DNA from 4 places in the Sporosarcina sp. P7 genome. Region 4 is predicted to be linked to each of the others. Evidence: riboswitches for the same ligand, from Rfam matches in the RefSeq annotation. Region 4 holds a riboswitch; each other region holds the start of a gene.
What was found. Region 4 has a riboswitch for thiamine pyrophosphate ahead of thiM (hydroxyethylthiazole kinase). Riboswitches for the same ligand answer to the same signal wherever they lie in the genome.

Region 1 (2,202 bases), on a different contig from region 4:
AAAATAGTTAAAGCAGTCGGAGGTAAGTGGTGGATAAACAGCTCCGTTTTCAGCTCCCATAATCTGATCAGAATTGCTGAAGGGGACGGGAAGAGGAAGCTTTTGTCGTAAAGACGTGCTGCGATTTCCCATACGCTAAGTACGATTGCGACGAAAAGTATCGACCAACTATACGAAGTCATCTTCTTCATAGCCGCGCCTCCGAACGAAGCTCGCTAATCAGTTGCTCTTTCAGTTCCATCAGTTCGGGTCGTGCCAAGTCCCGCGTCGTGCGTGGTCGGCTGAGAGGCACGACGACTTCGCGAATTGTCTGCACCGGCTTTTCAGCAAGTACAAAGATGCGATCGGATAGAAATAAGGCTTCGTCGATATCATGTGTGATGAAGACAATGGTTTTATCGAGTTTCTGCCATTGATCGATCAACCACTCTTGCATCGTCAGCCGCGTGATCGCATCGAGTGCGCTGAATGGCTCGTCCAATAATAAAATATTTGAGCCAGTCAGGATCGTTCGCAAAAAGGAAACACGTTGTCGCATCCCACCGGATAAGTTTCCAGGGTAGGCGTTTTCTTCTCCAACTAGTCCGAAGTCAGCGAGTAACTGGATGATTTCATCGGAAGAAGGTTTATGTCCTTGAAGTTCTACTGGTAATTGAACATTTTCTAGAATCGTTCGCCATGGCATGAGTAAGTCTTGCTGCGGCATATAGCCGACTTTGCCTAACCGCTTCGTTGCCACTTCTCCGTTCAATGAAATCTTCCCACTGTCAGGGTTCTCAAGGCCGGTGATGAGTCGGAATAACGTGCTTTTACCATACCCGCTTGGTCCAATGATGCTAACGAATTCGCCTTCTTTAACGTGCCAGTTAACTTGATCGAAAATAACAGTTGGTTTCGAAGCTTTCGTTGCTTGATAATGAAAAGAGACATTCATAAACTCTAAAACTTTATTCACCATATTCTTACCACTTCTCATTTCTTCAAAAAATTCACACAAAAAAACCACTTCTCTGTGCGAAGCGGTTGCATAGTACGGACAAAATCCGTCATATGTCCACTTCCCTCCGCTAGCATTATCTAGTGCAGGTTCAAGGGTTAAGGCGAACGCCTTTCTCAGCAAAAGCACCCCTAGTGTTTATCCAACTCTTATCGTTACATAGTCTAGTAAAGTAGTCAACTTCAATTTAGTAATTATTCTAGTAACAATCCGCAAACCTCTTGCATTTAATTGGTCATCTATGTAATATAATGACTAACAGACCGGAATGGTATTTCGGTCACTTTTAAAGGGAGTGTCATCATGGATCGCAGAGAAGAAATCATATTGGCGGCTGAAAAATCATTTTCGATGTTTGGCTATAAAGCGACGACGATGGATCAGGTAGCGAAGATTGCGAATGTAGGGAAGGGTACAATCTATACGTTTTTCTCAAACAAAGAGGAATTATTTCATTCGATTGTGTGGAAAATGGTTGAAGAAATGAAAGATATTTCTGAACGGACAGCGATAGAAGGAGCGTCTTTTCAAGAGAATGCCCATGCGCGTATTATGCAGTTGCTGAAATTTCGCGAGACGCATCAGTTATTCATTAAACTGATAGAAGAAGAGAAAGAGTTGCGCACACCTGCTGTAGGAGATGTGTTAACTACTATTGAGAAGGAAATAGTGAATTTCATTGCTGGAAAGATTGATCGCGGTATCGCAAAAGGTGAATTGAAGCCATGTGATAGCGAGTTAATTGCATATCTTTTATTCAAATCATATGTAGCACTAGTTAACGATTGGTCGAAAACGCACGATGACCAGCTGACGGAGAAGCAAATCACGGACGTGTTGAACCATACAATTTTCTCCAGTTTGTTAGTATGACGTGCGCATGACGGAATATAGAGTGAGGGTTTATACTAGATGAATAAAATTCGGTTCATAGTCAGACGGGATCTCCGGAATATCTTCAAGAATAAAGCTGCGCTCATTGTCATTGCGGCCATTGCGTTTCTACCTTCCCTTTATGCTTGGATGAACATCCTCGCCTCGTGGGATCCCTACTCCAATACGAAAGGCGTAGAAGTCGCGATCGTCAGTGAAGACGTAGGTGCGAAAATCGAGGATAAGGAATTCAATGTCGGGGATGAAGTCCTCGTCTCGCTGACTAAGAACGACGATCTTGGCTGGCAGTTTGTAACGAAAGATGAAGCGTT
Region 2 (2,202 bases), on a different contig from region 4:
GTGTACTGTTAGGTAAAGTGTTCCTAGCATCCGGAATGCTCATTCATGAAGTAAGTGTACTTCTGGTTATATTGAACGCCATTCGATTAATACGCTATACTAGTGACAAACCAGCCAATCGAAATATAAGCGAGGTGAAAGTGAATGAGTCAACAGCCCCACAATAATACGACGGATCAAAATATGTGTGTATCGCTCGTTCCGCTGTTCAATCATTTGGAAAATGAACAGATGAAACACGTGGTAGGACTCGCGCGAAACACTTCGCATCCACGTGGAAAAATTATTTACAATGAAGGCGACTGCTCCGAAGGTTTATATATTTTGCATAAAGGACGAATCAAAGTATACCGCCTTTCAGAAAACGGCAAAGAGCAACTCGTACGAATTTTAGAACCGGGAGATTTCACGGGTGAGCTGTCGTTATTCAACGCCAAACCTCATGACGCCTACGCAGAAACACTTGAACCCGTGGAATTATGTATTATTCAACGTGATCAAATGCAACAACTTCTACAAAAGCATCCTGCGATCTCATTAAAGATGTTAGAGGAGTTCTCCTCTCGCCTCGCTCGAACAGAACAACGAGCGGCGCGGATCGGTATGGAAGCAGCAGAAACGCGTATCGCCATGTATCTAGCTGACTTATCTGAAGAACAACAACAATTGAAAGTCGAATTGCCGATGAGTCGCAAAGACCTCGCCTCCCACCTCGGGACGACACCTGAAACGATTAGTCGAAAACTTAGCGCATTCGAGGAGTCCGGCTGGATTCGCCAGTCCAGCATGAAAACGGTGGATATTCTCGATTTGGATGCTTTATTACTATTATAAAAGAAACTCTTTTCATTCTACTTCATACATGATACGCTAGTTCTGAAAACTTAATATTTTGACCATTAGGGGAATCCTTCACAAGGACTGAGAAAAGAGTGTGGCTCTGAAACCCTTATTACCTGAACAGATTAGCATCTGCGGAGGGAAGTGGCGAGTCGTTCCGTATATATTTCTGTCGACACATCCACCACTTTCCGATTCGGGAAGTGGTTTTTTCTATTGGAGGGGAATGAATGAAGTTACTTGGCGTGACCGACGACTGTCTTTCGATTGATGAACTGACTCTCCACTTGCAGCAGACTGCACATTTTCTAGATGCTATTATTTTGCGGGAGAAGTCCAAGACAGACGAACAACTGACAGATTTGATTACGCGTCTTGCGAATAGTGGATTTCCACTCGAAAAGCTCATTATACATGCCAGACCAGACGTAGCAAGCAGGCTGAATCTCACGAAAGTACAGCTGACTAGCTATGGCATGTCTTTACAGGATGCACATCGGAAATTTCCCAAGCTACAATTCGGGTGCTCGATTCATTCAGTTAAAGAAGCAAAGGAAGCGATGGCAGAAGGAGCAGATTGGCTCTTGTACGGGCATGTTTTCGAGACGAAGTCAAAGCCCGGCCTACCAGCGCGCGGCACGGAAGAATTATTTTCTATCGCAAAGTATAGTTCGATTCCCGTGTATGCAATCGGTGGAATTCAGCCGCATCACTTGCCTGATTTACAGCGAAACAGCGTAGCAGGCGTGGCTGTATTATCCCCTATGCGTTCACTAAAAATCTTACAAAGTTATAGAATAGGAGGCGTGTCTAATAATGAAAAAGATTGATCTGAACGGGAAATCCTATTCGGTCGTTCCGGAAGTAGCAACGATTCAACAGCTACTTGAGCACTTGGGATTGGGTGATCGTATTTTAATTGTGGAGAAAAACAAAGAGGTTTTGCAAAAAGATCACTATGACGCACCGATTATGGATCGGGACCAAATTGAAATTATACATTTTGTAGGAGGCGGATGAAGATGTTAAAAATTGCAGATAAAGAATTCTCTTCGCGGTTATTACTAGGTACAGGGAAATATCCTTCATTTGAAATACAAAAGCAGGCAGTTGCAGTATCAGAAGCAGAAATCCTTACGTTCGCAGTACGACGCATGGATATTTTTGAAGCGTCACAGCCCAATTTTCTAGAGCAATTGGATTTAACTCGCTATACATTACTTCCAAATACTGCAGGTGCAAGTACAGCAGAAGAAGCCGTACATATCGCACGTCTCGCAAAAGCATCAGGACTTTGTGACATGGTGAAAGTTGAAATTATTGGATGCAGCCGTTCATTGCTTCCTGACCCAGTAGAGACAT
Region 3 (2,202 bases), on a different contig from region 4:
AACTTCTTATGTGACTTCTTTGTAATTACTTTCATCTTCTCATTCCTTTCAGTTATTTAGTAAGTCACATACTTCTATTTACCATACCCTTTTATCTAGATAAACTATTCCATGGACAGTAGATTTTTGTATTTTTTTGTATCAATGACATGACGCGCAACTAAATATAGTAGTAGCATAGAAACCACATGGCCGCAGTAACCCAAGAGTCGTATCGAAAAGGAAAAGACCAGTCATCCCATGATGACTGGTCTTTCTAGTAGTTAAAATCTTGATTTTGCTGGTTTCTTCATTGGGGCTTTATTCATCAAATACGAGATGAATGTATCATCCGCCAAGTTGGGATTGGATGAGTTCAGCAACACAGCTAGATTCTTCGCATCATCGAGCGCTCTATGGGCGTTATGCACTTGAATTCGGTGCGCTCTCAGCAATTGTTGTAGTTTGCCGTTTTCAAATCCATAATTTTTCCATTTGATTTGTCTAACGGAGCAATACCAGTCCATGTCGAGCGTTTCAGGTAATAGTCGACTAACGAAGCCCCTATCAAATGATGCGTTATGTGCTACTATACCGTCTGCTTGATCTAGTATTTTTAGTATTCTATCCATATCAAGCGACTTCCCTCTGACCATCTGATCGGTAATGCCAGTGAGCTGGGTAATGATCGGGGAGATAGAATAGAACGGTTCTTGAAACTCGCAATACTCATCTGCCACTCGAACAATACGATTATCTTCATACTCTCCCAGCATAACCCCTAACTCGATTACTTCACTCGTCTCGGCACGCATGCCTGTTGTCTCCACGTCAATAAATGCTATATGTTTTGTCATGTGAAAACTCCTTTTACACTCTATTTGCATGATATCGAGAATATAATTATGAACAGTTTGATCCTTTTAGTATATCAGGATTTCAATACAATATGTTCCACTTGAACTGTCAGCATTTAATTGAACGTCTAGTAATTTCATAAGTTGCCACACAATTCAACGTGCTGTATACTAGAATTGCTTACATGATTGTCCGTCCGGGTGCTTGAGAGAATCAGGCTGAGATAGCAGATGAATCCTCTGCTGACCGTTAATCTGATCTGGGTAATGCCAGCGTAGAGAGCGTGATCGATGGAATTATACAGGAATCTCTTTCCTTCCTCGGCCGTCTGCTCTTCAGACGGCTTTTTTGTATAAAAAATAACGAGGAGTGGAAGAGTTTGAAAAAGTTAAAGTTTACCGATTTATTGATCACCATCATGATCGGCGTTGTATTTGGCGTGCTCATGAAGTTTTGGGATGATTTATACACTGTCGTCAAACCGATCATGCCTGTTGCACGTCAACTGCTTTACGGTATGTGGTTCATGGTGGGACCGTTTGCCTTCCTATTATTACGAAAGCCCGGTACTGCATTCATCGCAAGTATTGCAGGGGCTTCCTTGTCTTCATTTGCCGGCCATGGTATTGAAGTATTGATGTATGGATTCGCACAAGGACTTGCTGCTGAATTATTGTTCGCTGCATTCCGTTATCGACGCTATTCTATTTTAATTGCAGGGTTAGCAGGAGTCGCGTCATGTCTTGCAAGTTTCGGACTTGATTTGATTTATGGTTACGCAGCACTCGAAACATGGGCACTCATTGTGAAATACGGATTACGTGCAATCAGCGCATTCATCTTCACAGGTATTTTCGCTGTGTTTATTGTAAAAGCGCTAGAAGCAACAGGTGTGACATCGCTAATTCGCCCCGTCGATAAGAAAGAATATACGATGCTTGATCAGTAAAAGCGGAGGTATGATCCAACTATGAATAACATCAGCGTTACCGATTTACGACTGAAGTTTCCTGGAGAAGATGCTTTGGTCTTTAAGGACCTCTCCTTTTCTGTTCAGTCCGGTGAAAAAGTTCTCATGCTCGGTCCTAGCGGTTGTGGGAAATCCACTTTACTTCAAGTACTGAGTGGCATTATCCCGAACTCTATCGAACTGCCAATGAAAGCAACAAGCATTCAGTTACCAGACTCGTGGGGGTTCGTTTTCCAAGACCCAGATACACAGTTCTGTATGACCTACGTCGATGAAGAACTCGCATTCGTTTTAGAGAATCTTCAGGTGCCACGTGAAGAAATGGCACCTCTTATTGAGGAGGTGTTGAAGCGTGTAGACTTGCACTTGATAGATGCCCACACGCCCATCAATGA
Region 4 (2,202 bases):
AAAGCCTGTCCTCCCTTTGCAATCATGACAGGGTCAATGACTAAAGGAAACGGAGGGTATTCCTTTAATAGCGCAGCTACTTCAGTAATGATTTCCGCCGAAAACAGCATCCCAGTTTTACATGCTTTTACATCAAAATCATCAAGTACTGCACGAATTTGTGCTATTACTCCATCTGTCTGTATTGGATAAACACTGTGAACACCGTGTGTGTTCTGAGCAGTCACTGCAGTTATGGCAGAAGTGCCGTATACACCTAGCTCCTGAAACGTCTTTAAGTCGGCCTGAATTCCTGCGCCTCCTCCGCTATCTGAACCCGCAATGGTCAATGCTACTTGTACTGTCAATCGAAAAACCTCCTGTCTAGTATACTGAAATTGTTTTCCGTTCGTTATCCAATGTATATAAGGTATTTAAGAAGTTTACAGCAAAGTCGCCAGGACCACGTGAAACTTTTGCAGTTTGTTCACCAGCCCGTTTATAAAATGAAAGTGCATCTGCTACGGCTTCCAAGGGATGTTCCATTCCTACGGAGAGAAATGCACCCGTGACAGAACTGAGTAAACAACCCGTGCCGGTTATGGTGGTCATCATCGGGTGGCCGCCCGTAATGGATAATGTGGAATGGCCGTCCGTGACTAAATCGACTTCGCCTGAAACCGCCACGAGACAGTTGTACTTAAGGGCAGTCTTTTTCGCTATACTAACGATGTCGGCAGAACCTTCTCCTGCGTCAACACCCTTAGCGGCCCATGGAACATCTGCAATCGCAGCAAGTTCCCCTGTATTACAGCGGATCAGTGTGATATCTACCTCGTCCAGCACTTTTAGAACGCTAGCTTTACGAAAAGCCGTAGCACCTGCACCAACTGGATCTAGTACTACAGGTTTTCCTGCTGCGCGGGCACTTTTTCCCGCCAAAATCATTGCGTCTACTGTTTGTTGCTTCAATGTACCAATATTTAAAATACTGCAAGCGGCAATTTTTGCAATGTCTTCTGCCTCCTCCACTGCATCCGCCATAACGGGAGAAGCGCCTATTGCAAGTAACCCATTTGCCTGGAAATTCGCGACTACAAAGTTTGTCATGCAATGAACGAGCGGTTGCTTTTGACGAAGTTCTTGAATAAGCTGCATGTTTCTTTTCCTCCTTAAAAAGGTATATATACAAAAAGCCCATGCATAGGTGGGCGGTTGGGTATGAAAACTACCCACTTTCCTCCGCTAGTATGTACTAGATCAGGTTCAAAGGGTTTGCGTAATTGCATCTCAGCCAATAAAAGGCGCCCCTAGTGGTGGCTATGTATTAGACAGGCTGATTATATCATATACATGAAAAAGGTTAAAATAATACTGGCATTATAGGATCAAAGTAATTGGAAATGAGTGATTGTGCATAGATGAAAAGGTATAACGATATGCTGAATGTTACATAATTATCTGAAGGCGTATAACTGTTTCAGATGAAATAGATAAAAGGGAGCAGATCGCAAATGGAGAAATTATTCGAAATTCAACAGATGAATCATTCATTGGATGATATATCATTCACGTGGAGTGACACAGGTGGTTATTATCGTGTCTATAAAAATGACCGACAAGTATATGAAGGAACGGCTCCAAAGTTTACGGATGGGGAGCTAGATCCGTCATATCCTTTTCAATATACAGTGGAACGAGTGGAGGAAGGACGGGTTCGAGATGTAATTGTTATCCAGACATCACCTCTGACAGAAGTACAGGAAGATGAACATCCTTTACAACGCTTGGTGATCACAACGATTGCCGCCCCATCACAAATTGCTCTGTCATGGGAGTGGATTAAGGATGTAGAGAAGTTTGATGTTTTCCGGAATGGACAATACATCGAGACAATTACGGATAATCGTTTTATTGATCGCGAGACAAGTTCTTCTGAGGCGGTAGTATATAGTGTCGTGGCAACACGCCCATTAATTGATAGCAATCAGAAAATGAATGTCAGTAAATCAATCGCATCAAAAGTGTATGAAGTGATTATGCCTCCGGATCCTAATAATAAACCAACAGAAGAAGTCTATACATTTTCCGTGCGAGTAAAGCAACGGGATCGATTACTCATTCCAGTGGCTGACAGGAAAAAGTTAAATGAAGTGAAGCAATGGAAGTTCCGCTACACGACTTTTTTAAAGGAAGATATTATAAAAAATCCGAATCTTTTTT

Region 1: it holds a riboswitch for thiamine pyrophosphate, as region 4 does, so the genes downstream of both, CSV60_RS13880 (ABC transporter ATP-binding protein) here and thiM (hydroxyethylthiazole kinase) in region 4, are expected to answer to the same signal.
Region 2: it holds a riboswitch for thiamine pyrophosphate, as region 4 does, so the genes downstream of both, CSV60_RS04825 (thiamine phosphate synthase) here and thiM (hydroxyethylthiazole kinase) in region 4, are expected to answer to the same signal.
Region 3: it holds a riboswitch for thiamine pyrophosphate, as region 4 does, so the genes downstream of both, CSV60_RS07770 (ECF transporter S component) here and thiM (hydroxyethylthiazole kinase) in region 4, are expected to answer to the same signal.

What each region holds. Positions count from the first base shown of each region.
Region 1 is NZ_PDZF01000017.1:5,986-8,187, reverse strand. Features, by position in the region: gene CSV60_RS13885 (ABC transporter permease) at 1-191, opposite strand, end outside; gene CSV60_RS13880 (ABC transporter ATP-binding protein) at 188-958, opposite strand; TPP riboswitch at 1,043-1,140, opposite strand; gene CSV60_RS13875 (TetR/AcrR family transcriptional regulator) at 1,301-1,870, shown strand; gene CSV60_RS13870 (YhgE/Pip family protein) at 1,910-2,202, shown strand, end outside.
Region 2 is NZ_PDZF01000003.1:116,777-118,978, reverse strand. Features, by position in the region: gene CSV60_RS04835 (heavy metal translocating P-type ATPase) at 1-167, shown strand, start outside; gene CSV60_RS04830 (Crp/Fnr family transcriptional regulator) at 145-834, shown strand; TPP riboswitch at 892-1,000, shown strand; gene CSV60_RS04825 (thiamine phosphate synthase) at 1,071-1,670, shown strand; gene thiS (sulfur carrier protein ThiS) at 1,657-1,860, shown strand; gene CSV60_RS04815 (thiazole synthase) at 1,857-2,202, shown strand, end outside.
Region 3 is NZ_PDZF01000006.1:86,067-88,268, forward strand. Features, by position in the region: gene CSV60_RS07760 (YitT family protein) at 1-35, opposite strand, end outside; gene CSV60_RS07765 (exonuclease domain-containing protein) at 264-836, opposite strand; TPP riboswitch at 1,024-1,135, shown strand; gene CSV60_RS07770 (ECF transporter S component) at 1,217-1,786, shown strand; gene CSV60_RS07775 (ABC transporter ATP-binding protein) at 1,808-2,202, shown strand, end outside.
Region 4 is NZ_PDZF01000001.1:290,362-292,563, reverse strand. Features, by position in the region: gene thiD (bifunctional hydroxymethylpyrimidine kinase/phosphomethylpyrimidine kinase) at 1-347, opposite strand, end outside; gene thiM (hydroxyethylthiazole kinase) at 364-1,137, opposite strand; TPP riboswitch at 1,200-1,301, opposite strand; gene CSV60_RS01595 (DUF3238 domain-containing protein) at 1,494-2,202, shown strand, end outside.